One region of the Paenibacillus sp. lzh-N1 genome, then DNA from elsewhere that is predicted to be linked to it. Evidence: predicted binding sites of a transcription regulator. Region 1 holds the regulator's gene; the other holds the start of a gene.
What was found. Region 1 encodes Rex, which represses fermentation and respiration genes when NADH is low (regulators of the CRP and FNR family bind a similar motif). Its sites were predicted from a motif close to TTGTGAAATATTTCACAA; they were not measured.
Positions count from the first base shown of each region.

Region 1 (16,890 bases):
AATAAAGCGCGATTTCGTTTGCAGTGCATCCGATACGAGCCTGCAATTGCTCCCATGTCGGAAATTCATTACGTTCCGCTTGTTTAAATGCAAGTAACTGCATCAGTAGCAGCATTTCACCATCCGTCAGCCGAAGCGTCCGATAATGCTTGAGCAGAGCGTAGGGAATTTGAACCATTCCGGTTTCCATAGCATAGGCTACTCCCTCCGCCCATTCTGCCGCTGATGTCTTGTCGAATGATCCTGTCATTGATTATGGATACAAACGATACAGCATGCGTGGGAACGGAATCGTTTCACGTACATGATCGAGTCCACAAATCCATGCTACTGTACGCTCCAGTCCCAATCCAAAGCCAGAATGCGGAACGGAACCATATGTGCGAAGATCCATATACCATTGATAGGCTTCACGTGCCAGGTTATGCTCGTTAAAACGTTCTTCCATCAATGCTGGATCATCAATCCGTTGGGAACCCCCGATAATTTCGCCATAACCTTCAGGAGCGATCATATCAGCACACAGAACAACCTCTGGGCGGGCTGGGTCAGGTTTCATATAGAATGCTTTAATGTGAGTCGGCCAATGCGTAATGAACACAGGCTTGTTATATCTTTCGGCAATAGCTGTTTCATGAGGAGCACCAAAGTCTTCCCCCCACGGGATATCGAATCCTTCACCTTGAAGGAAGGCAATCGCCTCATCGTACGTAATCCGTGGGAACTCGCCTTGAATTTGCTCCAGCTTCGAAACATCGCGTCCGATGGCTTCAAGCTCCTTCGCACAATTTTTCAGAACTGACTGCACGATATGGCTTACAAACTGCTCCTGAACGCGCAAGGATTCTTCATGATCCACAAAAGCCATCTCAGGCTCGATCATCCAGAACTCAATCAGGTGACGACGTGTTTTGGACTTTTCCGCACGGAAGGTTGGACCAAAGGAATATACTTTACCCAGCGCCATTGCCGCAGCTTCCATGTACAACTGTCCGCTTTGTGTCAAATAGGCATCTTCGTCAAAATATTTGATATGGAACAACTCTGTTGTGCCTTCTGCAGAAGAAGGAGTCAAAATAGGCGGGTCTACCTTCGTAAAACCGTTGCCGTTGAAAAATTCCTGTATAGCACGGATAATTTCCGCCCGTATGATCAGGACTGCACGTTGCTTGGCGGAACGCAGCCACAAATGGCGATGATCCATCAGGAAATCTACACCGTGCTCTTTAGGGGTAATCGGGTAGTTTTCGGTCAAATGAATTATTTCTATACCTGTAACCGTTAATTCATAGCCCGATTGACTGCGCGGCTCCTCACGCACGATTCCAGTTACATATAGGGAGCTTTCTTGAGTCAAGGATTTGGCATCATTCCAAATATCCTCAGACACTTCGCTTTTTACGATAACCCCTTGAATATACCCGCTACCATCACGTAGTTGCAGGAACTGAATTTTACCGCTAGATCGCTTATTGTTTACCCAAGCGCCGATTGTAACCGTTTCCCCTACATGGCGGCCCACTTGGGCAATCGTACTTTTATTTGTCATGACCGTCTCTCTCCTTGAACCGAAATCAAACAGCCCTTCCCCTTGGGTCAGGCTGTTTGCTCTCGCTGTTTGGTGCATGTGGTACTTAAACCATAGTTCCACATGTATAAAGTTTAAACTTAGGGACCGAACTACTGAACCAGACGGAACGTGTCACGGGCAATTACCAGTTCTTCGTTTGTTGGAATGATCAGTACTTCTACCTTTGAATTTGCAGTTGTAATCCGACGAATCTCGCCAGAACGAATAGCATTCAATGATTCATCCAGCTCGATACCGAGGAATGTCAGTTGTTCCAACACTCTCTTACGCAGAACGATGGAGTTCTCGCCTACGCCTGCCGTAAATACAATTACGTCTACCCCGTTCATTGCGGCAGCATACGAACCAATATACTTGCGCAGACGGTATTCATACATTTCAAATGCCAATGTAGAATTAGCTTCGCCTTTTTCCATACCTTCAGTGATTTCACGCATATCACTGCTGATACCAGAAATAGCTAGAAGTCCACTATGCTTGTTCAGCATCGAATTGACCTCATTGACAGTCAATTCTTCTTTGTTCATGACATAAGGTACGATTGCTGGATCCAAATCACCACTACGAGTACCCATCATCAGTCCTTCCAGTGGAGTCATACCCATGGAAGTATCTACAGACAAACCGCCTTGAACTGCTGTTACACTACCACCATTACCGATATGGCAAGTGATAATCTTCAGGTCTTCCAAAGGACGGCCGACAAATTTGGCAGCTTCCTTACTTACAAAGTCATGGGAAGTGCCGTGTGCACCGTAACGACGAACCTTGTACTTATTGTACAACACTCTTGGTATGGCGTACATATAAGCTTTTTCTGGCATGGTTTGATGGAACGAAGTATCAAACACCACAACTTGTGGTACTTCTGGCATATTCAATTCAGCCGCTTTAATCCCCATCATGGATGCGGGATTATGCAGTGGAGCCAGGTCGAACAAGCGACGGATTTCACTCTTCGCTTCAGGAGTTACGAGCGCTGACTGTTTGAAGATTTCGCCTCCATGAACCACACGATGGCCCACAGCCTGAATTTCGCTAATACTGGAGATAACACCATGCTCTGCATCTGTGAGTGCATTCAGCACTTTACGGATGGCAGTAGTATGCTCCAAAATTTCGCTAACTTCAGTGTATTCTTCCTTATTGGTTGGTTTATGCGTCAGAATTGAAGAGTCCATACCGATACGCTCTACCAATCCTTTTGCTAAAACGGACTCGTCCGTCATATCATACAATTGGTATTTCAGGGAAGAACTCCCTGCGTTGATTACGAGAATTTTCATATCCGGTCACCATCCTTGTCATACTTAAAGAAGCCTTCGCCCGATTTCACGCCCAGATTACCTGCACGCACCATTTTCTTCAGGACGATGGACGGACGGTATTTCAGTTCGCCAAATTCACGGAACATCCGCTCCAAAGCAGCCAAAACGGAATCCAGACCAAAGCGGTCAGCCATTTCCAAAGGACCGTTTTGGAAGTTGTAGCCGATGCGCATAGCATCGTCAATATCTTCCGCAGAAGCTACGCCCTCTTGAAGTACATGAGCTGCTTCGTTAATTAGCAGACAGATAATCCGGCTAGTTACAAAGCCAGGAGATTCATAAATCATGACTCCTTTTTTCTCCACGATTTCTTCTACGAACATTTTCGTGTTTTCAAAGGTATCGTCTGAAGTTTTCAAACCACGAATAATTTCTACAAGATCAATACGGGATACTGGATAAATAAAGTGCATACCAATAACACGCTCTGGATACTTGGTCGAGCTGGCAAGCTCGGTCAGGCTCAGCGTGGATGTATTACTTGCAAGAATAATGTTGCTTGGACACACATGATCCAGCTCTTGGAAAACAACCTTTTTCTCGTCCAGATTCTCTGTAATGGTTTCAATGACCATATCACAGCTAGCGAGCTCCGCCAGATGGGATACTTTTTCAATGCGAGATAAAATCAGTTTTTTCTCTGCTTGGGTGATTGCCCACTTTTCCAGTTGCTTGTCTAGACTTGTTTCAATCATATTATAAGCGTAGTCTAGTTTCTCTGGTGTCTGCTCTACTAGCAGCACATCGATTCCTTTGGACGCGAGCATTTCAGAAATACCTTGTCCCATGGTGCCGCCGCCAATGACGCCGATTTTTTTAAATTGCATGGTTCTTAACTCCACCCTTTCCTGGTCACTCTCATATATTGTATCCTTCTTTGTCGAAAAATACATGTTTATGTCCCAATAGATAATAATATCTTAGCACGGACTAAAAGTAAAAAAAAATAACCAGCATAAAAAATTATGCTGGTAATAAAGCATTTTCACTAAATTGACATCTAAATTGATCCCCGGACAGAGTTTCTTCCTTCATCAGAATGTCAAGAGAATTGTCGAACACAGGACGATGCTTTTCCAGCAACTCCAAAGTCCGATTATGCAGGTCATTCATAATTTCGCCATTTTCCCGCATAAGTTCCTCTTTTGTAACCATTTCCATGTTAATAATCCCAAGAGAAGTCAAACCGGAAGTCATCATCGTATGAACAATGTTCAGCGCCTGCTCAAAATCATTACTTGAGCCCGTACTTCGACCGCCATAGTACATTTCTTCCGCAGTAGCCCCTGCGAGCGAGATCATAATCTGCTCCTCCAGGTACTGCTTGGTATATAAATAATGTTCTTGCTGTGGATTGTGACGCACGTAACCGAGCGCTTTCCCACGCGGGCTGAGCGCTACTTGACTTACGCTACCGGGACGGACGATTTCAGCCATAATAGCATGTCCCAGCTCGTGAATCGCTACACGCTTTTTCTCTTCCAATGTTGATTCTCGGTCTGTTTTTTCACCCATCATCACCTTGTCAATCGCCATGGATAGATGACTCTGCGCAATCATTTGACGATCCTGTCTCATTGCATAGATGGCCGCTTCATTCATGACGCTCTCCAACTGTGCACCGGAAAAACCGTAAGACTCCTCAGCGATTTTGTCCAAATTAGCATCTTCCTGAATCGGTTTGTTTTTGGCATGAATTTTAAGGATATGAAGACGGCCCTTCTTATCAGGCAAGTCTACTTGAATATGGCGGTCAAAGCGTCCTGGACGCGTTAAGGCGCTGTCCAGCATTTCTTTACGGTTTGTTGCCGCAATAAGTAATATCCGCGGTGTATCTGCCGAATAAATGCCATCCATTTCTGTCAGCAACTGATTCAAAGTCTGATCATATTCTCGTTGCTGTCCACCCTCACGCTTACCACCAATAACATCAATCTCGTCAATAAAAATAATTGCATTTTCTTTCTTTTCCTTGGCTGCACGAGTGCGAGCCTCCCGAAACAACTCACGGACACGACCTGCACCGACACCCACGTACATTTCAACAAATTCACTGCCTGAAGCTGCAACAAACACAGAATTGGTGTAGTGTGCAGCTGCTTTCGCCATCAGCGTTTTTCCTGTTCCCGGAGGGCCTGTAAGCAAAACGCCTTTCAATGGACGAATACCAAACTTGGAAATTTCATCATGCCGATTCAAAAAATCCAAGGCTTCACGCAATTCCTGTTTAGCGCTTTCTTGTCCACCAATTTCCTCAAAAGTCAGCTTGTCCGGACCATTTTTTTTACGTTTGCGCTCTTGCCCGGCACCTACGGCCAAGCCGCCACGAGCATGCATGAGCATTAACAAGCCGCTGAGCATCACGCCCGCAACCAGAAGAGGGATAATATTCACCCCAATAAAAACGAGAAATATAATGGTCACCGGCACAATACCGATTAATATTTCCTTGATCCATCTAGGCATTAGGCCATACCCCCATTTGCTGAGATTGACGTGGCAAAACGATAAACTTAGTCGCATTGCCTTCGCTGAGTCGGATATAGACATTGTTTGAATCCATATCGGTATCAGCCTTGATACCTGCTTTTTTCTTTTTCATCTGCTCAACTGTAGATGAAATTTGAGTATACTTTTTATTTTCCATCGCTTCGGCTACAGGAAACATAGCCTCAGACCACCATTGATTCAGTGCTGAATTGGAACGATCTGCGATATCCAGCTTAATGGTACGGCTGCCAATGATGGATTGCCCTTTTTGCTTAACCACATCAACCAATCCGGCCACATCCGCCTGCGGTTTGAGATCTAGTTTCAATACGACCTGATCCTGTTTAATATCTATTTGAGCGCTTGTCACGCCTGGATATTGAGATACCAGTTTTTCCAGAGGACTTTGCATTGTAACCTGACGGTAAATGAACCATCCCCCAAACATCAACAAGGCTGCCACAACGGCCGCCACAACAATAGGAACTGCACGCAATTTCAAACAACATCCTCCTCTCAAAATGTAAAACCCAGAAGAAACGGGACGAATGTCAACAAACAACCAAATTGCATGATCTTATAGAGATCAGCAACTCATTTTTCTATCATTTTTGTCTATCACTTATAAAATATAGTATATCATAACGTGAATCTAATATCGAAGGCAATGTGTGGAGGAGTTGTGATTTTCGTAGCAGCAAAAAAAGACGTAAATACGATTTAAATCGCATTTACGTCTTTTCAACTTCAATCAGTTATTCTTTTAACAATACATTGCTTTCACCATCATCACTACTCCCATAACACGCTAGTAATTAGGCAAAGTATACTTTATCCCCGTCGATGCTCCATCTGAGAAACGGTAAAAGGTATAGTTGTGATGGCTTTCATCATCGTAAAACAGTTGCCATACATATTCGCCATTGAACACACTCGGTTGGAGCCTTACAATTTTTGCATTTGGAAGTTGCTGCTGAATTATCGCTGTCATTTTTTGCTCGTCGACTCCGTTTTTCATCAGCTCGGTATGAACACCGCTTGGATCTGCGACAGGTACGTTAGGTTGTCCTTCCATTTTTTGAAAAGGGACCCACACCATTATATTTTCATTCTGTGCGTTTTTTCCTTGAACCACCCAATATATCTGATCCCACACAGACTTCCATGTCTGAGTCGTGCTAACCAGACCACCTGATTGCTTGGCCTTAATGATAGCGGCATTTTTCTCAGCCACCTGGTCTTGAGTAACATAGGAATAATACCAGAAAATGCTGACCAGAATCAGTATTACGGCCAAAATGGCGACCGCTATCCATTTCTTCTTATTTTTCAAACCTGTGCTTCCTCTCTAAGGGGATGTGACACCTGAATTAGCGCGACAGCAGCCCTTCAAAGGCGGCTTGTGCCTCATGTTTGATACGTTCCTCGTCCATCGTCAGGCATTCGCCGTTTTTCACAACCTGTCGACCGTCTACCCACACATGAGCCACGTCTTTGGCACTTGCAGAGTATACGGCATGGGAAATAAGATCTGTACGCGGCAAGAAATGGGCCTGATTCAGATCTAGCGCGATAAAGTCAGCCTTGTTGCCTGCTGCCAGCGTTCCTACTTCTTTTAAACCAATCGACTTTGCACCATACTCTGTTGCCAGACGCAGTGCTTCATTTGCAGGAACTGCTGTTGGGTCGCCAGATACTCCCTTGTGAATGAGTGCCGCCAGACGCATTTCCTCGAACATATCCAGGTTATTATTGCTGGCAGGACCGTCTGTTCCAAGAGAAACAGTAACTCCTGCACGCAGCAATTCAGGCACTCTAGCTACACCACTTGCCAGCTTCAAGTTGCTGCCTGGATTATGTGAAACCGCCACACCTCGTTCCGCTAATAAAGCTATCTCTTCGTCGTTCAAGTGTACGCCGTGGGCAACAAGTGAAGGGCGGGAGAAAAAGCCAAGCTTATCTAAGTGTGCAACTGGACGCAAACCGTAGTCGCGTACGTTTTGCTCAACTTCGGCGATCGTCTCGGACATGTGCGTATGCAATGGTAAATCGAGATCATGTGCTGCTTGAACAAATTTCTCAATAAACGCTGGCGGGCATGTGTATGGGGCATGCGGAGACATCATCGTTGTGATACGTCCGTCTGCTTTTCCATGCCAGTTACGGGCAAAAGTCACGGCCTCAGCCAGCTTGATCCGCTGTTCTTCTTCTGAACAGAGTCCAATGGCTCCACGCATCAAACTTGCACGGATGCCCGACTCTTCAGCTACACGTGCCACCTCATCCATATGATCGTACATATCCAGGAAAGTTGTGGTTCCACCTTTCAGCATTTCCAGCACTGACAAGGATGTTCCCCAATACACATCCGTAGATGTAAACTTGGCTTCCATAGGCCACATTTTTTCCTGAAGCCAGACTTGAAGTGCCAAGTCATCTCCATACCCTCGCAGCAGAGACATCGCCGCATGACCATGAGTATTAATCAGACCAGGCAAAAACAATAACCCGTTACCGTCGATTGCTTCCGTCTCTTCCTCACCCGGAGGCAGAGTCTCGCCAATGTAAGTAATACGGCTATCCTCCACAATCATAAAACCATGGATTACCCCAGCTTCAGGTCCATTCACGGCAAAAGAACCGTTTTTAATCATCCATTTATTCACTGTCATATTGTGCTTCTTCCTTTCCGTCCTCCAGGTAATAAGCGAGGCTAAGCAAATCAGTTGTAAAGTCTGTGGCATGTATCCGAATGTTAGCCGGTGCCTTGAGAATGATAGGTGCAAAGTTTAAAATCGCTCCAATTCCACTCTCAATGAGCCTATCAGCTACGTGTTGTGCCTCAAAATCAGGTACAGTAATAATCCCGATTCGAATATTTTTTTCTTTTACAGTCGTTTCCAATTCATCCATCGGCTGAACGACTAAGGTATTGATTCTGGTCCCAACCTTATCCGGGAACGCATCAAATACCGCCACAATCTTCATATTGTCTTTTAAATAAGCGTTATAGTTTGATAGGGCTTGACCCAGATTACCCGCTCCGACCAATACCACATTAATTTGCTGGTCGATTTTCAGGATATGGCGTATTTTCTCAATTAGATAAGAAACATCGTAACCGATACCCTTCCGACCAAAATCGCCAAAATAGGCAAGATCTTTACGAATTTGGGCTGGATTTAAATCTAACCTCTGTCCCAGCTCTTGAGAAGAGACCGTAGCCACCTCCCGTTTGTGCAGTGCATTCAGATAACGTAAATATACGGGTAATCTCCGTACGACAGCCTCTGAAATTTTATCTGATTTCATACTTGCTCCCCCTAATTGTAACGGACTTTAGGTGTCCGTCCGTTGTGCCTCTGTCTCCGGGGCGGATTGGAGCCATTCGGCGATGCGGGGCACCATTTGCTCCGATGGCATATGCTCCATTTTTGGTCCCGGTAACGAGTACAAAAAGTGCTTTCCATAATAGGATTCGATCACACGCGTATCGTAAACGATAACGACTCCGTGGTCGCTCGCTGTACGTACCAATCGTCCAAATCCCTGTTTGAAGCGAATAACTGCTTGTGGTACAGACAGCTTCATAAATGGATTCTTCTTCTGCTGCTGCAGCAGCTCGCTTTTTGCCTCCAGTAACGGGTGATTGGGCGGTTGAAACGGCAAGCGAACGATGGCCAGACAAGTCAAAGCCTTCCCTGGAATATCAACGCCTTCCCAGAAGCTGCTGGTTCCCAGCAATACAGAAGCCTTGGCTTCCTGAAAACGACGGGTTAGCTTGCTGCGGCTCCCACTGTCTACACCTTGTCCTAACACGGTAATATCGCTGGATGCTAACGCCTCTTTGAGTGGCTCATACACTTGCCGGAGCATCCGATAGGAAGTAAACAGAACAAGCATTCTCCCCCGCGTCGCCTGGGCAGTCGCTCCTAGAGAGCTAACGAGCATCTCTACAAAATGTGCATCCCCTACACTGCCCTTCACACTCGGAAAGTCTCGCGGAATGACCAGCAACACCTGATCCCTGTAATTAAAAGGTGATGGGAGCTGTGACGTCATTAATCGTCCTTGATCCGCTGCCTCCTGCAAGCCGAGTTGATCGGTCATGTACTGAAACGACTTATCTACCGATAAAGTAGCAGATGTCAGAATAATACTTCTTTTTTTGTCAAAAAACATTTCTTTCAACTGGCGGCTCACATCGACGGGCACTGCATAAAATTGCAATGATTTACTACGGAATTGCCCACTCGCTTCGAGCCAATATACGGTTGTTTCATCATCGAGTCGTATAAAGAAGCGCAAATTTTCCCTAATCCCCGCCAAATCCTTAAGCAGACCCGTGATATCTGTAATGAGACTATCCGCCGCATAATCGTCGTGTTCTTCCTTGACATCCAGCATCAGCTTGTCGCCCTTGCGCAAAATTTCACTCAACGTTACATAAAGCTGATTTTCCAACGCCGCCGCATGATCCCACTTTGCAGGCTTGGCCGACGGTTTGAGACGCGAAGAAAATTGCCCCGTTTCACCCGGTGTGGCATCAGACCGCTCTGGCAACATACCAAACAACTTATCGCTTAGCAGGTCCCAAGTTTCCTTAACCTCTAACACGAGTGGGTACAGCTGATCAATGGTCGAGGCCCATTCCGTCGACTTCTCATGCCCCGACTTTGCCAACTGCTGACGTAACGAAGGCAATTGTCCGTTCTTACTGTCCTTGAACAATCGAGTCAGCGTATGCACGAGTGTGAAATATTTCATATGCATGCCCAGGTGCTTACCGGCTACTTCCTCTAGATGATGTGCTTCATCAATGACCAGATGTTCATAGCTGGGCAATAGCTGGTGACTTGCTTTGACGTCGGTGAACAGCTTGGAGTGATTCGTTATAACCACATCCGCTGTTCCTGCTTCATGACGTGCACGATGATAGTAGCATTTGCGGAACCATGGGCAAGAACGACCAAGACAGGACTCGGAATCACTAGCTACTGTTTCCCAGAAATCCCCTCCACGGTTGCTCAGGTTTAGTTCCTCATCATCACCGGTTTCTGTCAGAGTCAGCCAGACAATCATTTGAGCCGCTGTAATCAAGTCTTCCTTTGGTGTCGCGAAGTCTCTTCTGTTTATTTTATGTTCAAACTTACGCAGACACAAATAATGCCCCCGACCCTTAAAAATGGCAGCCCGGAACGGGAACGGAATCACTTTTGTCAGCATCGGAATATCACGCTCTCGCAATTGCTCCTGCAGATTAATGGTATGCGTGCTTACTGTGACCCTCTGCCCATATTTTACACTGTGGTACAGTGACGGAAGCAAATAGCCTAGGGACTTCCCTGTTCCTGTACCCGCCTCGATCAACAAATGCTTATCTTGAGTCAGGGCTTGATTTACACCCTCAATCATTTGTGTTTGCGCCTCGCGCTCCTCATATTGGCTCAAGGATGAACGCAAATTGTCCCGCACATCATCCATATACTCCTCAAAGGAAACGCCTGAGAGTGGATTCGGATCATCTTCTCTTCGTGGAGTAGCCAGTTCGGTCCAATCTTCCACTTTAAGCGCAAGCTGACGAAAAAACTGATGTTTCTCCAAATCCTGAATAGGGTCTAGCTCTTTCTCTTCTCGTATGCCGTCAAGAAACCAACCCAGGTCACTGTCTTCCTCTGCGAACAAATCGCTGAGCCGCTGTATCGTTATCAGAGGTAATGCCTGAAGCTCACCCAGACATTTTAAAAACACCTCAGCCGTAGCCAACGCGTCGCTGTCTGCTTGATGAGGGCGGTCATGCGCCAGCCCAAACTCTGAGGAAACAAAACCCAACTGATAAGAAGATAACGACGGAAACATAATTTTCAGAAAATCCATCGTATCCAAAATTCTACCGCTAAAGGGTAAATATCCACACCGGTCCAAAGCGCTTTGCAAAAAATTGAAATCAAACGCCACGTTATGACCGACCAGCACGACATCGTCCAGCATAGGCACGAGCTCCATCATCATTTCTTCGAGTGCAGGTGCATCCTTGACGTCATCATCTGTAATTCCGGTCAATCCGGTGATAAAAGGTGGAATAGATCTGCCAGGGTTTACATAAGAGCCGTAAACACGGGAAATGCTGTTATCATGATCTATAATTGCAAGTCCGACTTGAATGATGTCATCCGCGGACTGGGTGCCTGTCGTTTCAAAATCCAATACCGCAAATTTCATTCGAGCTTAATCCTTTCTTATGACACATACAAAAATAATAACTCTGTATAATAGCATAGCAGAAGATTGTCTGTTTGGAAATTAAGACAGTCAAAAAAAGACGATGCACACACCGCCTAAGGAGGTGAGCATGCATCGTCTTACTCGGTGTCTGACAACTACATCCAAGTCAACAAGGAACTGTCGTAGCGAAGCTTTTCGGCACCGGACAAACAGGCTTGCATATTGTGCAGTGGCTCGGGCAGCGTTGGATCGAACTGATGAGCGAGAGCAAAATATTTTTGCGCCTCTTTTACGTCTGCCTGCTTTGCCATCAAACAGCCTAGCGCATTATAGATGACCGCTTTTAGCCCTGGCTGTTCAGTCAGGTGTAGCACCTTTTGAAACTGGCTTATAGCCTCTGCTGGATCATCCAGTTGAAAATGCGCCATTCCCATATACATGCGACTCTGCCAGCTGTTCGGAAAATGCTGTAGCACCTGCTCAAATTGCTGGATTGCCTCCGGGTACATAAGCAATCGATAATACCCCTGCCCCCGGTCAAATGCCGGTAGCTCCTTTTCAGGCAGCTCAGCGTCAGACATGTCGGCCTCTGCGGAAAAGCCGGCTGCACGCAGGCAAACCATTTTTTCCTCAAAGGCCAGCCACTCATCCATAATTCCGTCACTCATTCTCCGCAGCAGACTCCAGTGCTGTAGCAGCTCCTGTCTGCGGGGGCCCTGGGCTGATGGGTAATGCTTCACGATATCATCTAACATGCTGTTCATTTCTGCGAATACATGCTGGAACATGTGCATCCCGCCCTTACGAAAGATGGATTAATACACTCACATTTTTCGCTTAAAAGACGGGTTTCATCCGCATTCCCATTCATTACATGATCGTTGCGTGTACTTCCTTGCTCATCGTTTGGGCTGGTTTATTATGTTCATCCACAAATACCACAGTTGGTTTGTATGTTTTGGCCTCTTCATTTGACATGGAAGCATAGGAAATAATAATGACTGTATCACCAGGCTGGACCAAACGGGCTGCCGCACCGTTAAGACAAATCACACCGCTCCCACGTGGTCCGGGGATCACATAGGTTTCCAATCGAGCTCCATTGTTATTGTTTACAATTTGAACCTTTTCATTCTCCAGCAGATCCGATGTCTCCATTAAATCTTCATCTATGGTAATACTGCCCACATAGTTCAGGTTGGCTTCAGTAACCGTCGCGCGGTGAATTTTAGATTTCATCATGGTTCTAAACATGGGAAAGTACCTCCACTTTCTGTATTCTTATATTATCAATCAGTCGGGTATTCCCAAATTTTACGGCTAGTGCAACAATGACATCTTCTTGCACATCACATAGGCGCTGCTCAGGGCGAAGAGGCTCCAGGCCAGGAAATGTTAATATTTCAATGTAGTCAATATCTGCCAAAGGAGATGAGGAGATGGTCGACTCCACCATTTGATGTAACTGCTCAATCGTAATGGTGTTCTGTACAATATCTTCGCTCACTTCTTGCACCTTGCGCAGTGACTGGGACAGCACTAACGCCTGCTCACGCTGTTCCGCACTTAAATATACATTGCGGGAGCTAAGAGCCAAACCATCGGCCTCTCTGACGATAGGACAAGGTATGAGGGTCACATTCATATTGAGATCGGCCACCATTTGTTGAAGCACAGCAACCTGCTGCGCATCCTTCATTCCAAAGAAAGCCAAATCAGGACCTACCATGTTAAACAGCTTAGCTACCACTGTAGTTACACCATCAAAATGGCCAGGACGGGAAGCGCCGCACAAGCGGTCTGTCAGAGCGGATACGTGAATTTTAGTTTGAGTTGGCTGCGGATACATTTCTGCTACAGTCGGCATAAATACAATATCCACGCCTTCACGTCGCGCTACTTCCAGATCACGAGCTTCATCGCGAGGATAGCTGTCTAGATCTTCGGTAGGTCCAAATTGAATCGGATTTACGAAAATGCTAAGCACCACCGTATCTGCCATTTCACGCGCCTTTTGCATCAAGCTTGCGTGCCCTTCGTGCAGGTATCCCATGGTTGGTACAAAGCCGACTTTATGTTGCAGTAAAGAGGCAGAATCGTGTAAAGTTTTTGCTCCATTGGCTCCAAGTTGGCGACGTTCGGCAATAACCTTGCGTAGTTGAGCCACTTCTCTTACGATGATCATGACTGAGATTCCACCTTTTCCTTAGCTTGTTCCTGCGCTTGTCCTTTTGCCTGTCCGTACAAGGACTCCAGGGACTCCACAACACAGTCATCCGCGCTGAACACATGCTCTGCGGCCGGGAATGCCCGCCCTTTTACATCGCTCACATACTGCTCAATGCTGCTGCGGATCATGCCGCCTACATCTGCATAAGTTTTTACAAATCGTTTACTGAAATATGGCGATGCATATTGAATCAGATCGTGGTAAACGAGTACTTGACCGTCACAGCCACGTCCTGCACCGATTCCAATGGTTGGAATAGAAAGTTCTTTAGAGATCGCCGTTGCCACTTCCTCAGTCACCAATTCCAAGACAATACCAAAGGCACCCGCCTGCTCTAATGCCTTGGCATCTGCCATCAACCGGCGTGCGTCTGCTTCGTCCTTACCTTGAATGCGATAGCCGCCAATTTGATTAACCGATTGCGGAGTAAGCCCGATATGGCCCAGTACAGGCACACCTGCCTGAACAGTCGCTTTTACGACATCGGCAATCCCAGCTCCGCCCTCCAATTTAACAGCATGCGCATGTCCTTCCTGCATCAGACGGCGGATGCCTTGAAGACTTTCGGATATGCTGCTGTGATATGTCATAAAAGGCATGTCCGCTACGATAAATGTATGCTCAGCGCCTCTTGCGACTGTCCGGGAATGGTACACCATATCATCCAAGGTCACAGGGATGGTTGAATCGTAACCAAGAACTACGTTACCCAGCGAGTCACCCACGAGAATGATATCAATTCCCGCCTCCTCGGCTATTTTAGCCGATGGATAATCATAGGCGGTCAGCATACTGAGCGGAATGCCCTCTTGCTTCATTTTTTTCATTTTTACAATATTCAGTGCTTGTTTTCCTGCCATTGCGAATGGCTCCCTTCCATCTTTTTTTGGCACAAAAAATAACCTTTTATGAACGCCTGTACATCTGCGTCATCAAAAGGTCCGAACAGCCAAAAAAGACACTCATTTTGAGATCGTCCCTTCTGTCTCGGTCCTGTTCGGCTCAGAGCAGAATCCAACGTAACCTTCAAATGAAGTTATGATGGTCTTACAAACTTGCTAAAGTAGAGCAATGTGCCCTTGGAGTGCAGCTCGGACCGTCCGATGCCGCCTCCTGCACAGTATAACAAAAAACACCAGCTTTTTCACGTGAAGTTTTACACAGGAAACAGAAAGATTGTGGTCGTATACTCAGCTAGGGTCGCTTCTACAATTGTATATCCCCTGAAATAACCTGAATCCGCTCACCCTGGTTCGTTTCTATTACGAGCGCTCCTGAAGGGTCCAAGCCAACCGCTGTACCTTCTACCGCTATCCCTTGTCCTGTATGTGCCCGTACGCTGCGATTCATCGTCACAGATAATGCCTCCCACAGCATGGCTATTGGCTGGAACCCCTGCTCGGCATATAGCTTGCTTAGCAGCTCCATTTCTTCCAAAACAGCAGCAATCAGCGCAGTACGGTCAACTTCAAGCCCTGCCTCTATTTTCAAAGATGTCCCTACATGGGATAACTCTTCCGGATAATCTTCTACATTCAAATTAACGTCGATGCCAATGCCTGCAATGCAATAGCGAACCCTTTGATCCTCTGTTGCAGATTCCAACAGAATACCGGATACTTTGCGACCATGAATCAGCAGATCGTTTGGCCATTTGATGCCTGCCTCCACACCCGTCAGACGGCGAATAGCCCTACACACCGCAACACCTGTAAGCAGCGTTAGCTGGGGGGTAAAGGCCAAGGGCTGGGCTGGGCGCAATACAATGCTCATCCAGATACCTTTGCCGCGAGGGGAATACCATTTCCGCCCCAGACGTCCCCGACCTGCCGTTTGTTCCTCCGCAAGCACTAACGTTCCCTCCGGCGCACCCTCTTCTGCCAAACGCATAGCATCCTGCTGGGTAGATACCGTTGAATCCAGAACGACGATACGCTGGCCAAACGATTGAGTATTCAACATATCTGCCAGTTTGGAGGCTTCCAGCCGATCTGGCTGAGAAATCAGCCGATACCCCCGACGTGAGGAAGCATCGATATTATAACCCAGTTCACGCAGTTTGTTGATCTGCTTCCATACCGCTGTACGACTAACCGACAGTCGTCGGCTAATTTCCTCCCCGGATACGTAATCGGATGAACCTTCCTCCAGTATGCCTAACAATCTTTCATGATTATTCACTACTCATCACCCGTTTCACTTCCTGAAGCAATGTTTCTGTTTCATTCGGGATATCTCCGCAAGCGACCGCTTGTAAAAGCCGTTCCATCATCTGGCCCAGCCAAGGTCCACCTGGTCGATTCATTGCCTGAACCAGTTCATTTCCAGTAATATTTAAATCTTTGATACGAACGACGACAGCCTGCTGTGTCCACGAGTTAGCCAGTTCGGCAATTTTCTTTACATGCTTTTCTACCCATGGCGGTAATCCACGGAACGAAGAAGGCAGTGTCTTGTGAAGCTCCAACCAGTCTGAAGCTGTATCCTTTCCCAGCTTAATTAACAAGCGAATCCAGTTACGACGCAGCACCTCGTCGTTGATAGGGTCAGAATCTCTCGAATTAGAGTTGTCAGCTATGGCAACAGCATGGCTGATGAGTTCGGTCTCCCATTCCAATAAATGAACCAAACGCAAACGTACGGCGTTGGAGAAGGTCCAAGCTCTTAAAAGCTCGTCCGCTGCCTCGGAGCTAAGTCTACAAGACATAAGGAGCAAACCCCACCGCAGCTCTGCTGGCAGCTGCACGATCTCCTTGAGCGCCTGTGCGTCACATTGTTCCCAGGGAACCGGAACTTTTGTACAGCCGAGCAATCCGCTACGACCCAGCATCTCTAACCCACGTAATGGGTCAGGCCCCGCTAGCATCTTTTCTAACTCGACTCGTACCCGTTCCATGGCTATGTGTCGAAGTCCCTCTCTGCGACGGATCATACCTTTCCAGGTATTGTAGGCCACTCGGAACCGAAATACAGAGGCAAAACGGATGCAACGCAGCATTCGTAGCCCGTCCTCCTCAAAGCGTTCC
Region 1 is NZ_CP025696.1:4,103,817-4,120,706, reverse strand. It holds gene C0638_RS18675 (DnaD domain-containing protein) at 1-250, opposite strand, end outside; gene asnS (asparagine--tRNA ligase) at 254-1,549, opposite strand; gene C0638_RS18665 (acetate/propionate family kinase) at 1,681-2,877, opposite strand; gene C0638_RS18660 (3-hydroxyacyl-CoA dehydrogenase family protein) at 2,874-3,746, opposite strand; gene C0638_RS18655 (AAA family ATPase) at 3,883-5,385, opposite strand; gene C0638_RS18650 (hypothetical protein) at 5,378-5,911, opposite strand; gene C0638_RS18645 (cell wall elongation regulator TseB-like domain-containing protein) at 6,218-6,742, opposite strand; gene C0638_RS18640 (amidohydrolase) at 6,780-8,081, opposite strand; gene C0638_RS18635 (redox-sensing transcriptional repressor Rex) at 8,068-8,721, opposite strand; gene dinG (ATP-dependent DNA helicase DinG) at 8,749-11,631, opposite strand; gene C0638_RS18625 (tetratricopeptide repeat protein) at 11,790-12,422, opposite strand; gene panD (aspartate 1-decarboxylase) at 12,505-12,888, opposite strand; gene panC (pantoate--beta-alanine ligase) at 12,881-13,819, opposite strand; gene panB (3-methyl-2-oxobutanoate hydroxymethyltransferase) at 13,816-14,724, opposite strand; gene C0638_RS18605 (biotin--[acetyl-CoA-carboxylase] ligase) at 15,071-16,045, opposite strand; gene C0638_RS18600 (CCA tRNA nucleotidyltransferase) at 16,038-16,890, opposite strand, start outside.

Region 2 (16,890 bases), 2.6 Mb from region 1:
GTGCTCTTTTCGCCCTTTTCTCATCAGCCAGCACTGAGGCCGTTTCCGCTTTCACCTTGCCTAGATCACTATTTAGATTTTGCATATAATCATCAATCGTCTTCTCCGGATCACTCGCCTTATCCATTAAGGCGTTGATATTCATCTTCATAATATCCCTAAACCTTGACAAAATCCCCATGATGACCTCCTTCGAAAGGACTACATTCCCCCATATCATACATCAAATCCGATTAAAAATGTTCATCATTCATCATATCTATATACGGACCTATCGCATGCTTTCGGTTATTACTAAAAGCGAAGGGTTCAAAAATCTTCCACAGATTTTTGAACCCTTCTCATTCATTCTTATAGATTATAGCTCTTCATAGGAATTGGGGTCCTGCCCCCATAGCCGTCCATCTTCCCTGCTAAGTGCCGAGATTACGTTCATTTCCTCAGGCGACAACTCAAAATCAAAAATGTCCAGATTTTCCGTCTGATGTTTTACAGAAGAGGCCTTAGGAAGTACAGAACTCTGCCGGACAGCTTTCCCGACAGCACCCTCATTTTCATAGTTGAAAGCTGTGTCAATCAGACGGTAACCTGCATCAATCGCGCTAGCTATCGCTGTTACTCCATCTGCACCCTTCAATCCAGCAGTTCCAAACCCAATGACAGGCACCTTAGTGCCATCATTCAATACCTTCTCCGGAATTGGATGGTTCATATTAACAGCCTCCTCTCCTATTCTCTTATACCATAACACCTCTTCAATATTCAGACAAAATGCAGCGAACCATTCAGTTCCCCATATACTTATTACCCACTTGCTCGTGACTTCCCTATTAAATTCTCTGTGTGCTGCATCAAAAAATGCCTGATCCCCGTTGAAATCATACTTGAAGTCAAGGGGCCAGGCACTTCTATTCTGCTACCAAATCATATATTTCACTTCATGCTAGACTGCTTGGTTGTCCAACACAAAGCTGAAATGTACTGTACTTTTTTTATTTCAGGCCTTCCCATACCCAGTTCTCTACCTCTGGCAAGTCAATGCCTTCTTCGCGAATGAATTGATGATGCTTCTTAACCATTGCATCCATTTCATCCGCAATATTCGCATACTTTCCAGCGTCAGGTAAGTTTAGAACAGCTTCCTTCACTAAATCAAAACGGTCCATTTGATTCAATACACGCATATCAAATGGTGTCGTAATATCGCCATTTTCACGGTAACCATGTACATGCAGGTTATGGTTGTGACGATCAAAGAACAGATCTTTGATCAGACCTTCGTAACCATGGAAAGCGAATACGACTGGTTTGTCCTTTGTGAAAAATTGATCAAACTCAGCGTCAGATAATCCACGAGGATCTAACTTTTGGCTTCTCAGCTTCAGTAAGTCTACTACGTTGATGTAACGAATCTTCAAATCAGGCAGTTTTTTATGCAAGATAGAGATCGCAGCTAAGCTTTCAATCGTTGGCTCTGTACCGGCAGAAGCGATAACAATATCAGGCTCTCCACCTTGATCTGTACTTGCCCAGTCAATGATCTTTAACCCTTTGTCCACCAATTCCTTCGCTTCATCAGCAGAAAACCATTGTGGGCGTGGGTGTTTGGACGAAACAACCAAATTGATCTTTTGACGGTCATTTAAAATGGTGTCAAAAACAGCTAGCAGAGAGTTGGCGTCAGCTGGCAGATACTCACGAATAAATTCTGGTTTCTTATCAGCCAAATGACCTAACAAACCTGGATCTTGGTGTGTATACCCATTATGATCCTGTTGGAAGACCGTTGAAGTAGCTACAACATTCAATGATGGGATGTCTGCACGCCATCCTTGATCCGTTGCTTTACGCAACCATTTGAAGTGTTGAGTGATCATCGAGTCAACCACACGCAGGAAGGCTTCGTAACTTGCGAAGAAACCATGACGGCCTGTTAACACATAACCTTCCAGCAATCCTTCAGCTTGGTGTTCAGACAATTGGGAATCAATGACACGACCATAAGATGACAAGAATTCATCATTAGGCTCAATAATTTGATCCATCCATTGGCGTTTGGTTACTTCAAAAACAGGAGCCAAGCGGTTAGACATCGTTTCGTCAGGTCCGAAGATTCTGAAATTGCGATTCTCTTCATTTAATACAACCACATCTTTAACGTATTTGCCCAAAACCGACATATCTTGCGCAATCACTTTACCAGGCGTGGAGTTATCCAGCGCATAGTTACGGAAATCTGGCAATTTCAGGTCTTTAATAAGGTTACCCGCATTCGCAACAGGGTTCATTCCCATTCGTTTATCGCCTGTAGGCAGAATTTCAGCAATCTCAGCTTTTAAACGACCGTTTTCGTCGAACAATTCCTCTGGTCTATAGCTATTCAGCCATTCTAATAAGGCAGGTGCGTGCTGCATATTTTTTTGATCAACCGGAATTGGAACCTGATGGGCACGGAACGAATTTGTATTCGGCACTCCGTCCCATTCCTTTGGACCCGTCCAGCCTTTAGGTGAACGGAAGATAAGTACTGGCCACGCCGGACGAGTAAGGTCATTATTTTCACGTGCATTCTTCTGGATAGCTTCGATCTTCTCGATGGCAGTATCCAATACTTTCGCCATTTCTGGATGCATGTGATCAGGGTCTTCACCTTCAACAAAAAACGGTTCCCAACCCAAACCTTTAAAGAACGAAGTTAACTCTTCTTTCGATTGGCGAGACATAATCGTTGGGTTACTAATTTTGAAGCCATTCAAGTGTAAGATTGGCAGCACTGCGCCATCCGTGATTGGATTGATAAATCTGTTAGAGAACCACGAAGCGGCTAATGGTCCCGTTTCAGCTTCACCATCCCCAATAACAACAGCCGAAATCAGATTCGGATTATCTAGGATAGCACCTACACCATGAGAAAGGGAATAGCCCAGCTCTCCACCTTCATGGATAGATCCAGGTGTTTCAGGAGCAGCATGCGAAGCAATACCGCCAGGGAACGAAAATTGTTTGAACAGTTTCTTCATGCCTGGGATATCTTGAGTGATTTGTGGATAGATTTCAGTGTAGCTTCCATCAAGATATGAATTTGAAACCATAACCTGGCCGCCGTGACCAGGACCTTCAATATAAAGCATGTTCAAATCATATTTATTAATAACACGATTAAGATGAGCATAAATAAAGTTTTGGCCTGGAATCGTGCCCCAGTGTCCAATAGGCTTCACCTTTACATCCGAATCTTTCAAAGGTTCTCTCAACAAAGGATTGTCTTTTAAATAAAGCTGACCTACTGAAATGTAGTTGGTTGCACGCCAGTATGCATCAAGTTTTTTCAAATATGTTTGAGATGAGTATTCTGCTAACACGGGTGTTAAGGCCATGGTGTCCACTCCCTAGTAATTTGGTTTGTAATTTGGTTTGTAATTTATTTCCGGAAATTTCATCTACATGTACATCATAACGCTACGCTAAATTAATTCAACCTTTTTCACAAGTGATACGGTCCAATTTTGTGAAATCTTGAACATACTATGAAATATAAATTAAAAAGACAGTAAAAAAGCTCTTACATTAAAATATATAGAAAGATAAACCAATAAAATTTGTGATAAATGAAAGGTTTGCAGACTCTAATTCTTTTTCAAAACCATAAAAAAAGACCGGAGAATTCTCCAGTCTTTTCGTTAGTGTACCGATACAAAGGTATTAAATTTCAAATATTTGTAATGAAACCGCATATGTGAAAATTCAAATGGCGTGCCGTTATCTAAAAAGAAAACCCCCTCCATAATGCCTACCGGTTCATTTTCTTTCAATTCTAGTAGCTTTTGGTCATTCTCTTGGGACGGTTCTGCAAAAATGGATAAAAAAGATTTGGTGACGGCCAGGTTCCGCGAGTCTTCCAAATAATTAAAAATGGAACCCTCAATAATCGTCTGATTTAAATCTTGGACAATTTTAATGGGGATGTAGCCCGTTTCAATCATAAAGGGATCGTCATCAAACAGGCGTAAGCGAACGATTTTATAAACAAAATCATGGGTATCCAAGAACAAATCGCGCTGTAGTTCTTCTGTCGGTGGAATGACCTCGAAACTCAATACTTTGATTTTTGGCTTTTTGCCATGCATTTGAAAATTATCAGTAACTCCTAGATTAGAGCCTTCATAGTTAAAGATAGATTCATTTCTTATGTATAAGGGATTAATAAATGTCCCGGAGCCTTGTTTTTTGAAAATAATTCCGACACTCTCCATTTTAGTCAGAGCGCGTTTAATGGAACTACGACTAACCTGGTAAGTCTCACTAAGACTACGTTCATCTGGCAATCTCATATCTGCAAACTTTCCAGCGAAAATTTTCATTTTAAGATCGTCAATAATTTGCTTATAGACAAATTGTGTCATATAGTACTCCTCTTTCAGGTCTTCTATAACTCCATATAGTTTACCATAAACATGTCCATTTCATCTCATGTTTGTTTGTATCTCTTTTACTTTACATCCTTATGCGTAATGCTGCCATGACATATACATCACACCACTGAAAATACCTGCAAAATAGCAAAAAATACAGAACCTCCACCTTAACATTCTCAATATGACCAAGCCTGTTTCGCACCTTGAGGGGTGTTTGACCAGACCAGGCTAAAATCCTTGAATACATTGTTATTATTTATCTTGTTCAAACGTGTTCTAATAAAAGTGGTGGGGGGAGATCACATTGGCTATCCGCTACAGCGTCATCATTCCAACCTATAATCGAGCCCAGCAGCTGCTGCTCACACTCGCCTCATTTGAAGCGCAAACCTATTCCAAGCAACTATTCGAAGTGATTGTAGCTGATGACGGCTCTACAGATGGAACGAAAGAAATGGTTGAAGACTTCAAAGCATCCTATCCTCTTATCTATGTGTCACACCCGGAACAACGTGGTCGATCTGCCGTTCGAAATTTGGGACTGCGCCAGGCAAAAGGGATATATATCATTTTCTGCGACGCTGACTTTTTGGTGCTACCTCATTTCATTAAAACCGTGAGTCGTTATCACCGCAAGTATCCCAAATCCGTGCTTTCAGGCATTCCTCACTCGTGGGACGATGCATTTACCCATTATCACCCTGACTTTTCTGTGGAAGAAAAAGAACATTGTCGGAGCATACTTACACAATCAGGCTTATGGAATCCCGACTTTGAAACAGCGAATGAAATTATCCCGATCATCACCCCTCATGATGTCCTGCATCAAACGGGTGCATTGTCTAAAGTCGTTAGCCCCACCAGGGTTCCGCCCAGTACTCAAAAACAATTTGCCTCAACGGACGTAGCTCCCTGGATGATGCTAGTAACTCGTTGTGTAGCCATCAGACGCAACCACTTGATTCGTATTGGAGGTTTCAATGAACGGTTTGTGCTGTACGGACTCGAAGACTGGGACTTGGGCTATAGACTGCATCGCTTAAAAATCCCTTTTTATTGCATCAAAGAGGTGGTCGGATATCATCAGGAACATCCAACCCATCTTAGAGGTAACGTTTTAAATACGGAAAATCTGAGAATCATGTATGAAACTTACGGGTTCAATGACTCCTCGTTAAATTTATTCGCTCTAATTCCTCCATCCGAGGATTTTGAGACCTACAAAAATACGCTGCGCGTATTACGCAGGGGACTCCGTTCTAGGTTAACACGTTCATCGGCTATGTTGTTGAGAAGGACATTACGCATTGCTGCCAAGCAGTTTTATTATCAAAACAACAACCCAGCATACCAGCAAGCATTACGGGTGATAAAAAAGAAAGCAGAGAACCGGAAAAGCCGAGTCGCCCACGTGTTACGAGAAATGCTGGTAAAGTCTGAAAAGCTGTTGGAATAACAAGAGGACGGTAGCACACGAGACACATACCTGGAAGCAGATTCTGTCCTGGATAGATAATGTCGTATATTAGATTAGTCAAATCATAAATATAGGTTAATTGCGGAGGATTTCATTTTCAGGTGGTAACCTATCAAATGAAAAATCCACAATCGAATGAGATTGTGGATTTACGTGACTTCATCTGGATGCAAAACAGCAGCCATTTCATTTACTTTTGTTTATCTGTTAATGTTCTCACTTCAATAGGATGCAGGTTTGCCTCGATCTGAGCCCGCTGTGGTTCATACCACTCTGGCAGCATTAATTTCTGCCCCAAAGATTCAGCAGGCTCATCGTTAGCAAATCCCGGTGGATCAGTAGCAATTTCAAACAGTATGCCGCCCGCTTCTCTGAAATATATTGCATTAAAATATTGGCGGTCGATGATTGGAGTTGGCTGATAGCCATAATGCTGAACTGCGCTTCTCCACTCTTCATGTTGCTCGAAATCTTTTGCGCGCCATGCAATGTGATGTACCGTACCTGCTCCACCAAAGCCTAAGCCCATTTTGACGAGCGGAACATCCACAATGTTGCCGATTTCTCCAGCAGATTGATAACGAGCATATTCGGCGTCTTCGTAGACTTTCGTAAATCCGAGTATGCTCTCCAATGCATCCATCGTTTTCTGCGGGTTGACACTAAATAGCACGGCACCTCCGAAGCCCTTAATCGCGTTATCAGCCGAAATGCCATCGTAAGACCAAGTACTGCTCGCTCCCTCTGCACGTTCAACAAGCTCAAGACGTAGGCCCTCATTATCCTCGAATTGAAGATATTGTTCATTAAACCGGCTTGTTTTCGTAACTTGAATACCAAAGCTTTGCAAACGATGCTGCCAAAAATCAAGCGAACCTGGCGGTACCACATACGAGGTTATGCCCACCTGACCACCTCCGATGCGCCCTTTGGGAGTTCCTGGTGCAGGGAAAAAAGTAATGATCGTTCCGGGGCTTCCTGCCTCGTTACCAAAGTACAAGTGGTAAACCTCGGGGGCATCGAAGTTGATGGTTTTCTTCACTAACCGAAGTCCAAGAATACCTGCATAGAAATCGACATTAGCCTGCGGATTACCGGCAAAAGCTGTAATATGATGGATACCTGTCGTTTGAAGTGACATATAAAACCCTCCTTTAAATCGTAGAAATCCTTATTTTCCATTATCGTTCAATTTTTAATGATCTAAGTTCATGTATTAATGAAGTATTGCATCAATGGAATATGAACCTGCACCTGTCAACGCAATCCCGATTACGACAGCAATAAGAACCAGTGGATATTCATAGCCATTAGCGGTTGCCCAGATTCCGTTTTGACCATGCACTTTGACAATCGCTCCGAGCATCGCCATCGTAATCAACAGTGCAGCCAGTGGAGTGAGCAGTCCTACAGTAAATAGAGCCCCTCCCAGCAATTCCATCAATCCAGCGGCCACAGCCATCAATACCCCAGGCTTGATCCCGATTGATTCCATCCAACCACCGGTACCTTTTGGACCATAGCCGCCAAACCAGCCAAAAAGCTTCTGAGCCCCGTGCCCCACGAATAGCAATCCAACCACCAAACGTATCAACAACAATCCACTCGCCAACATAAAATCACTCTCCATATTATATTTATTATTTAAAGATTTTTTAATTTAAGATATTAGGCAAAATTAAATTCATGGCTTAACGATTTGCGCCTGTTCTTTTCTTAATTTTTCAGGAGTAACATCATCTCCATTCGGATCATAAATCGTAGCATTCAAAAGTATGCTTTTGATAGAGCCTCGAAAGATTTGAAGGTATTCTTTGCGAAGATCCATTTGTTCCGTTTTTTCAATTTCAGTTAACCCAACTTCTTTTGCTTTGTTTGCCAACTGGTTAATTCTTTCTAAAATCGCAAGCATGTGTATACCTCCCTATTCAAAATTTGCTGTTGTTTTATCTTTAATTGATTTATCTTGATATAAAGATATAATATTTTATTGTTCTTGTCAACACTTTATTAAAGAGAGGAGAAAATGAATCCTTGAGTTGCTTCTCCCCCTAATATCAATGCTATCTCCATGCTGGTAATACTGGTATTTTTGTACCATCGCAGTGACCAGATCATCGTAGGTCAATGGATATCCTGATAAGATCGTCTCTTCATCTGGATATCCATCTAGTACGAATGCGAAGCACCCTTCAGTTCAACTGTATACACGTCCCGAATCCAAAACCCAACGGCTTTGAAACAGACTCTTAATCCAGCTCCTGTCCATCATTTTCAATTTGGATATGACCACAATACAGACACTGATGGGTACAGTTTTGTGTCAAGGCCGGCTGTCCCTCGATCTTCACATCACTTTTCCCATTCAGCCACGGCATGGTCAGAACTGGAACACACGGAGCCTTTTTCACGCCATAGATGTCCACCATCTCACTAGCCTGTACAGCCGGATTTAAAGGACTGGAGCAATTTCCAAAAGACTGAATGTTCACTCCTGGAACGTAATCTCCAATGTTCATTTGTGCTTTGTTTTTTACGTAGACACCATGGCTAAAAGGTCTTTTCAAACGGGTAGGTTGTGTGCCATAACTACAACTTAAGATCGCTCCTGCCACGACATAGCTTTTTTTTGCGCCCGTTCCCGGTTTCACTTGGGCTTCTTCCACTTACCCCATCCTCCTTAGTGCTTCCATCTCGACTCTTTGCACTCGAATGCCTGTAAAAGATCGGCGCAGCAGGCTTTCTGCCACAGCCAAATGGATATAGATATGAGGTTCGATCAGTCCCTCAATCCGAAAAACAGGGGGCTCTATCTCCCCCTGTCTCAGTATCAAACGCTTCAACGTACCATTGGGATACCATTCCGTTTGTGCGGACAAACAGTCCACCATCGGCGGACGAAGCACCCAGTATACCTCCTGTCTGGCCTGCTGGAAATCGGTAAGGATGGCCGCTTTCCATTTCAGTCCCGGCATATATTTCTCCAATAATACTTTCATCCGATCAGACACCAGCGGCAGGGGAAATTCCAGAAAATCCGGGTACACTGTTCGTGGATCGGTATGTACAGCCAAAAAAAGAGGATCATCCTGCTGCTCTCCCTCGGCCTCCGTCAGGATATCTTCTACTTGCAAAGGAGACAGCGCAGCAGGCTCCACCTGATGTTTTACCCGCTCGTCTATCATCAGTCGTAAATATCTCAATGCAGCCACTCCTTTTTGCTAGCATCATCCCTTACCTGTGTAGACCACTCCAAACCAATGGCTCCTCTACGCTGCTCATCGGTAAAAATGACTCCTTGTACGTTTGCACCCGTAAAATCGGTTCCAATCAAACAAGCCCCTTTAAAGGATGCACCTGCCACATCTGCTCCAACAAAGCAGGCATCCGTGAGGTCTGCCCCGTCCAAGAACGCTTTTTGTAGTAACGCCTCTTTAAATATGGCACTCCGCAACTGTGCATCTTGAAAACGGGCTCCTTGCAAGCTCGCCCCTGTGAAATCTACGCCAGCAAAACCCAATGGCTCCCAATCCAATGAAGCATCTGATCCATATCCGGCGTTACCCATAACGACATCCAATATGGCCCCTTTCATCGAGCATCCGCTAAAATTGGCTCCATGAAGCAAGCTGTATGTCAAATCGATTCCATTTAACTGACTTTCCTGCCACACCGTTCCTACCAGGACACAGCCATACAAGCGACTATGTTCCATTTCGATTTGGTGAAAAGCCGTATAGCGGAAATCCAACCGACTATAATCTCCGTCCGACAAATGAACTTGGGTCAACGCCTGATAGCTGTACGCATGTTCTTCTTTTTCCTCCAACCACGACCGAATCTCATTCGCCTCCATGGCTCTGTGATCTTCTCGATACACCGATACACTATGATCCAAATATTCACCCACACGAATCTCGAACGTCTCTTCTCGCTCCATCTCTTGAAACTCCGGTAAGCACACAGCCTGTTTCATTGCCAAGCGCACCACATTCACAACGAGCGCATGAATGTGTACCGCTGCTTCCAACATAACCTGCTCCCATTCAAGCTCTGATAGAGAAACTTGCTGCTGCTCTACCTCCCTTCGCAATTGCTGCTGCAAATCGGTCCAGTAGGAATATGCCCAGCTTGTGTTCCATTCAAAATGGATCGGCTGTGGATCAAGCATCCATAAAGCATCGGAAGCCTCTACGAGATAAGCAGGTCGCTCTTCCAGCCATGTGGTACGTAGCATAGAGTACATGATATAACCGATCCTTCCCTTTCTTCCTTGAAGCTGCTCTCGCCGAATGTGCTGGCAATATCCTCGGAACTCTTCGACACAAGCCTGAACCCGCTGCTCCTGCGTCACATTGAACTTCAGCGCCCAGTCTCTGCGGATGAGAAGCCACGCCTGATTCAAAATGGCATGCCATTGCGGTTCTAACTCATCAATAGACTTTTCCATTTGTACCTAACCACCACCTAAAGCTCTTCATAAATTCATATCTTCAGGCTGACGCCATTCACCCGCTGCCCTATAGCCTAATTCGATTTTACTTCACTGCCCTTCATGTCCGCTGATCCACTCAATTGAATATGACTGCCATTGCAATCCATACGCAGCTCGCTGCCTGCCGACAAATTCATCGTTTTCCCTGCCGACAAGCTCAGATTACCACCCGCCGAGATACTTACCTGTTTATTGCTCACAATATGAATGCCTTCCTTGTCGTCCAGCTTGATAAAAATAGCACCATCCTTACCCGTCACGACCAGTTCATCCGGTCCCAAACGAATTTCTTTTCCATGAGGTGTTCGCCATATTTTCATCTGCGGATTGGAAAGCTTGTTATGTCCGCTCCCTCTGTCTGCACGTCGGACTGCACTGCCTGCTACACCATCTTCTTCACGGCTGCCCGGAAAATAAAGTGAAACCGGGTCCCCTTTTTCCGGCATTACGTACCAGCCTGTATGTCCCCCGCCGCTATATACCGTCGAATAATTGAACCAATGCGCCTGATCGACCGCCTGCTTCTCGTCGCAATCCAGATGGATACGTACCTGATCCTGACGCACATCCACGACTACTCCGCCTAATGAAGCGCCCGCCAGCTTTTCCTGATAGTAGCCTTTCTGCCGTAAGCCTTTGTACGAGGCAAGTACATATTGATGCCGCAACAGCCCCTGCCTCATCTCCGTATAAGCCTCAATGACATACAAACTGTGTCCCTGAAAGGTCAACTGAGCGCCCAAGTCCAGCACCTCGTCTGTTTCCACCTCATAAAAAATTAAAATCATTTTCGTTCACCTTTGCCTGCTCATTCTCCTGAAAATAGCGGAAAGGGAGCATCTGCTTGCGTACCGTATAACGGGTATGATCCAGTACTGCCTGTGCAGGGCTGTCTTCAATGCCAAAATAAAATTTGGGACTGTCAAAACGGGACACAGGCATCAGGCTCGTATGATAGCGGGAAGCCATGCGTCTTAAAAAAGCCCAATCCGTCTCCTGATACTGGATGGCAATCCGTCCGATAGGCTCTCCACCGGTCGCTCCATCAATCACATCCAACCCCTCATAATCCTTACCAATCTGCTCCAGCATCTGAGGAATTGTCATTTTTGTATATTGAAAAGAACGGGTGCGTTGCTGAATATCCATCCGATAAGTATGGGAAATGGCCTCTACCTCTAGATAATACACATCCCTTACAACCTTCACTTCGACCGATAGCGCAATCCCGCTGAATAGCGGCTTACTTTCACCCGATTCATTGCGCTGGCTTACCTCAATAACCGTGTTCTTTTCCGTCGTTTCCACATAGCTGTCCTGCATTTCTTCCGGGATGATTCCTGTAAAATAGAGCCGAGTATGCTCGTTGATTTTCTTCGCGAGGGTAAGCTGCTCCAGCTCAACCAGCTCGTAAGGCTGGATTTGGATATTATCGTAGCCCAAACTCATAGCAAATCCGCTCCTTTCTCAAGTGAAGATTGTAAGGGCAATGAAACTGCATGGAGCGAATGTACTGTATTTTCCGCTACAGGCAGCCATGCCTCCATGTCCGATTCCATACAGTTAAACGTCCCCATCATCACCTGTCCTGCATGGGTGAACAGCAGGATTTCGTTGTACAAATTCGTATCCACGCCTGCAGCAACAAAACGGATCAACCCAATGGACAGCCCGGCATGATTTGCGATCACTTGAGTGCCCAGCCAGTTACGGATTGGTTGTACAGATCGCAAAACGTCCGCCATTTGCTCCACAAACTCAGGAAGCTCCTCATCTGCCAAAGTGGATTCTGTCCGATTAAAGGTGATATTCACCGTTCCATCCTCCGAGGTATAAATGACCTCTGGACGATGCACCGAAGGATATTTAAATTTGGCCTGCTCCAGTGGCATCAAGCTAAAGGATTTCGGCACGCTAACCTCAATTTCCCCGTCCAAAATCACCCTTAATTCCAGCGGAATGAGCTCATCACCTAACCGTAACGCCAAATTTTTCTCAGAAACGGAGTGATCCTGTTCGGAAATAACAGTTTGAGAATGACTCGTATTTACGTTATTAGATGCAACATCATAATTAAGCTTATTTTTAAGGCTTAAAATATGCTCGTCCATATAATTCATAGGGTTAGTCCCTTCTTCTTAAAAAAGATGAGTATTTAATTCAAAATATAAAAGCAAAAGGGCATATTTAACAATAACCCATCTTATGTATGTATCGGCCAGAATAGATATTTTGTTTACAGAAAGAACCATAGCATGCGTTATTTTCAATGTGTATTTCTTAAATCAATATAGAGAAGAGGATTGATCGGAACGGACTATGGATCGAATTGAATCCATCCTTGCTCAGAATGAAAGCAGGTATCATGACTTGGAAAGGCTGTCACTATAATAAAAACGATTTTACTAAGTGGTTGGATGATCGGAGTTTGTTGAGTTAAAATTATACTTGGTCCGGATTCGAACCTACTAAAAAGCAAAAACTGCTCATAGTGCGGGTTTTCCAAATGGAGGAGAACCGTGGCACGGTAAATCCTCAATTCGACGCACTGTGATGCCAGGATTTTTGGGGCGATGACTTAGAATAAATTGATTTTTCTAGATTACTAGGATTAAGTCCAGAGCGCTCAGATTTGAATTTAATAAAATCTTCTTCTTGTAACAATTTATCAATGTTTTCAAACATAATTCTGTCTCTGTAAATGAAGATATCATACTCTCTATCAAGCATATATAAACCATGTTTTAAATCAACAAGCCTGCTTGTTCCCTCTGAAATAATCAATGTTTTATAATCTATATCTTTTAATGTCACAAAATACATTTTCACTCGGATACTTTTGTTTAGCTATATACTTTTTAAACTCTTCGTGGGAATGAAATCCATAATTGGCTATACCTTTATTAGGCTCATTGATAATTTCCTGAACCGACATTATAAGATCTATTTTAGTTAGATAAATCCTTTTCAATATATGGATATTCTAGCGAATCAATTATTCTAATAGATAGATAATTCTTTTGATACTGGTCTAAATTTGTGTTTACAATTACAGTATCACCTTCTTTTCTAAATAGTTGATCTGTACCATTTTCCAAAAACACCATATCAGGATTGAAGCTCTTTAAAATCTTCCCAATAGTTTGAAATAAGACCTCTAGTCCTTCATAAAATGTTTTCCCAAACAATTGAACACTAATTTCTGTATTTATTTCCATGTCGTATTCATCTCTTAAAAAATCAATGCTAGTAATATCTTCTGTTTCAATATCAATTGTGAAATATCTACAGCTAAGACGAGAAAAGTTTTCGTAATTAGTTACTTTATCTTTAACTGTCTCGCTTACTATGTTATAAATTGTTCTCTTTAATGCTTCAGGTCCCAAATTTGAAACTAAAAGTAATTCACAGTCCATCTTACTTCTCTCCTCCAAATACTTTTGTAATTGTGCCATCTTTAACACTAATTAATTCTTCAAGTCTTTTTAAATCACCATTCGGATTTGCTTTTCTTAAAATTGTTCCAGTAATTTCTGAAATTTTTTCATCTGGGAAGTTGTCTAAGTTGAGAACAATCCTTCCAGATTGATTTTTTGTCTTTCCTGCTATTTCTTTTATTATACTTTGTACCTTACCATCTGGCTTAGGCGCATAACAATCAAATACTTTTCCTTCGATTAAAAAATCTGGATTCGATCCTTCTTTAATTCCATAGCCATTTCCACCATCAATTTCATCCAACATCTTAATGTCATAACCTTTGTCAGCCAAGAAATCGGCTGTTTCATTTTGTTTCTTTATTCCATGTGAATCTCCTGCTCCATAATTACCTTTAGGTTTACTACCCTTTGGCAATGAAGGTTCTGTCAGTTTAATATTACTAACAACGTCACCAGTCCCCTTAGTTCCGGGCGGCTTCTCGTTTGGTTTGCTCGGCTTCTGTGAGCCAGGTGTTCCTTCGTTCTTGCTTGACTTTCCGCCAGAAGGTTTAGACGGCGTTGAACTATTTGGACCCTCGCTTTTAGACATTCGATAAAGATCCTTAGCACTTTCCACACTATTGGATGCTCCGGTATACGTTACCGCTGTCCCATGTGCTCCCAAAAGGGCAGATTGTGCCATAGCCAGGACGCCTACAGGTGCCCCTACTCCTGAAGCTGTTACCAAACCACCTAAGAATCCTTCCGTCACAGCACCAACCGTTTCTACAGCTCCAGCTACAGTTGTTAAAGAATGTCCGATCACTTCACCTGTTTTACGCGCCATCGGATGATCTGAGGTATATTCCTTATTCATTAATCCGAACGAATAATCTTCTACAACCGCTGCTGCTGCTCCTAGTACAACTTCTCCACCCACATCTGCGGCATACTCCAACTCATTCGCCATCTGCTTCGCCATAATGGCTTCATTTTCCGCATTCTGGAGCTGGACTGCCGCCATAAGATCCCACCAGGACTGAGATTCTTCCTCTTGCTTCGGCTGCGGCTGTTGAGCCATGTAACTGTCGTAGTTCGCCCTCCAGCGTTGTCTCAACTCGGTGGGAATTTGCTGATAAGCATGAACTATAGTGTTCGATTCTTTCAGCAAGTTTTGAACGAGCTCTAGGGGACCACCGGAATGCGCTACATGACGTGCACTCGTATATACTTTGCCTAAAATCCACTTGCTATAATAGGCTTGTTTCGCTTGCTCATGCTCATACTGAGTAATCAATCCTTGAAGCGCCAAACCTGCCCAATGTTTTAACGGATGTATGCGTGCTTCTTTAGACGCTCCCAAGGTAGGCGTTCCTTTGCTTCGGATAGGGATTGCTGCGGATACTTGTAAAACCGTTGCCGCCACTTTACCTGCTAGTCCACCCGATGTATTCAACATCACATTGGCTACTTTCCCGATTGCTGGAATGGAACCTAATAGCTTGGATACTGTACCCAGTAAAGCATTGGTCTGTTGAAGCGCCGCTGGACTTGTAACCTTTGCCGTAGGAGCAGAAGTCGCACTACTGGAAGAAGCGTTGGCTACGGCAGATTGCGCGGCCTCATACGCCTTAATATTCATCAATGGCGGCTCGGGTACAGGAGGAAGGTCAGCTACGAAAACTGGAGCTTTTACCGTACCTTCCTGATTAATCACTGGCGCTTTGGTGTCCATCTCACCATCTAGCACCATAGTGCTGGCTCCACCTTTTAAATATAGTGCGGTTCCAGCTTCCAGTGATAGTTCCTGACCTGCATCCAGCTTTACATGACCGCCCTGAATCTGTACATCCCCCAGACTGTTTACGGTGATGCCTGTATCATCATGCAGTGTAATCGAAAGCCCATCGGAAGTGGACAGGATCAGTTCCTGCTCAGACATTTCTATACCGCTACCTTGTACGTGTTTCCATGCCTTCACATCTGGCTGTCCATTGGCGTGGCGATATTGTCGCAAGGAATCTGCCACATACGCTTCCTGTTCACGGTGTGTAGGCAGATACAGTTCCACTTGTTCCCCAACTTCAGGCATGTCGTACCAGCCACTATGTTCTTCCGCGACATAACGGGTAGCTACGGGAAACCAGCAGGCTTTAGCTGGGTCTTGCTTCGGATCAATTTCCAGTTGAAGTTGTACGAATTCCTGTTGTACCTTTAGCACCGTTCCCGTGAGTGAAATCCCGATAGCTTGATCGTTTTCATACCGAGCATACTGAACATCCTGTTCAGCTTGGAGATCATAACGAGTTTGAAGTAAACCGTCCTTTAACTCTGTCACTGCCCGAACAACAACCAGTTCTTTGCCTTGTCCGATGGGTAACGTAATCAAGTCTCCCAGTGCATAGTATTGCAGATTTTCAATCGTATAGGTGACATACACACCAGCACGTTCCCCCAGGTTCCCTCTATCTAAATCATGGAATGTTTTCCGTACTCTATAAAATACATCTCGCTCCACCTTATACTGCTTGCCTTCTGGCATCCCAAAGAAAATCTTAGGTGATGCAGCCGTAATCTCCGGTATAAGTACCGAACCAAAGCGAGAGACAAGACGCTTTAAAAAGGCCCAGTCGGTTTCTTCATATTGTAAAACAAAAGTACCTAATTTAGCATAATTGGTCACCGTATCAATGGCATCTCCATACATGTACTTCCGAACCATTGTAGTGACCAGATCATCATAAGTACGGTGAATATCCTGATAGGAGCGCCTTTTCTTCTTGATATCCATTTGATAGGAATGCGAGGCCGCCTCCAGTTCAAAGGTGTATACTCCCCGTATACAGTGTACGGACATGCGTGTAACCAGCCCGTGAAACAATCTTCTGATCGACTGTCCTTGCTCATCCAACTGACGTATGACAATCGGTTCCTGCTCCATGTCCTGTCCAACACAGGCGGCTCCCTGTTCTTCCGACAGCATGCCGCTCACATACAGGTATGCATGATCGTTAACAGCCCTGGTAATTCGCAATTGTTCCATATGCTGAGGTTGAAAGGGACCGTATAAGCGCAGACTTTCAT
Region 2 is NZ_CP025696.1:1,463,236-1,480,125, forward strand. It holds partial or broken gene C0638_RS06640 (PspA/IM30 family protein) at 1-181, opposite strand, end outside; partial or broken gene C0638_RS26135 (aldo/keto reductase) at 512-712, opposite strand; gene C0638_RS06650 (phosphoketolase family protein) at 993-3,377, opposite strand; gene C0638_RS06655 (GntR family transcriptional regulator) at 3,681-4,403, opposite strand; gene C0638_RS06660 (glycosyltransferase) at 4,720-5,871, shown strand; gene C0638_RS06665 (ring-cleaving dioxygenase) at 6,083-7,033, opposite strand; gene C0638_RS06670 (DoxX family protein) at 7,109-7,507, opposite strand; gene C0638_RS06675 (DUF896 domain-containing protein) at 7,577-7,804, opposite strand; gene C0638_RS06680 (DUF4280 domain-containing protein) at 8,142-8,558, opposite strand; gene C0638_RS06685 (hypothetical protein) at 8,559-9,077, opposite strand; gene C0638_RS06690 (pentapeptide repeat-containing protein) at 9,092-10,342, opposite strand; partial or broken gene C0638_RS06695 (hypothetical protein) at 10,420-11,836, opposite strand; gene C0638_RS06700 (hypothetical protein) at 11,833-12,507, opposite strand; gene C0638_RS06705 (hypothetical protein) at 12,923-13,201, opposite strand; gene C0638_RS06710 (hypothetical protein) at 13,336-13,803, opposite strand; gene C0638_RS06715 (CdiA C-terminal domain-containing protein) at 13,805-16,890, opposite strand, start outside.
Region 2: C0638_RS06650 (phosphoketolase family protein) is a predicted target of Rex. The motif match lies at 3,507-3,524, and genes of this name have one in related genera.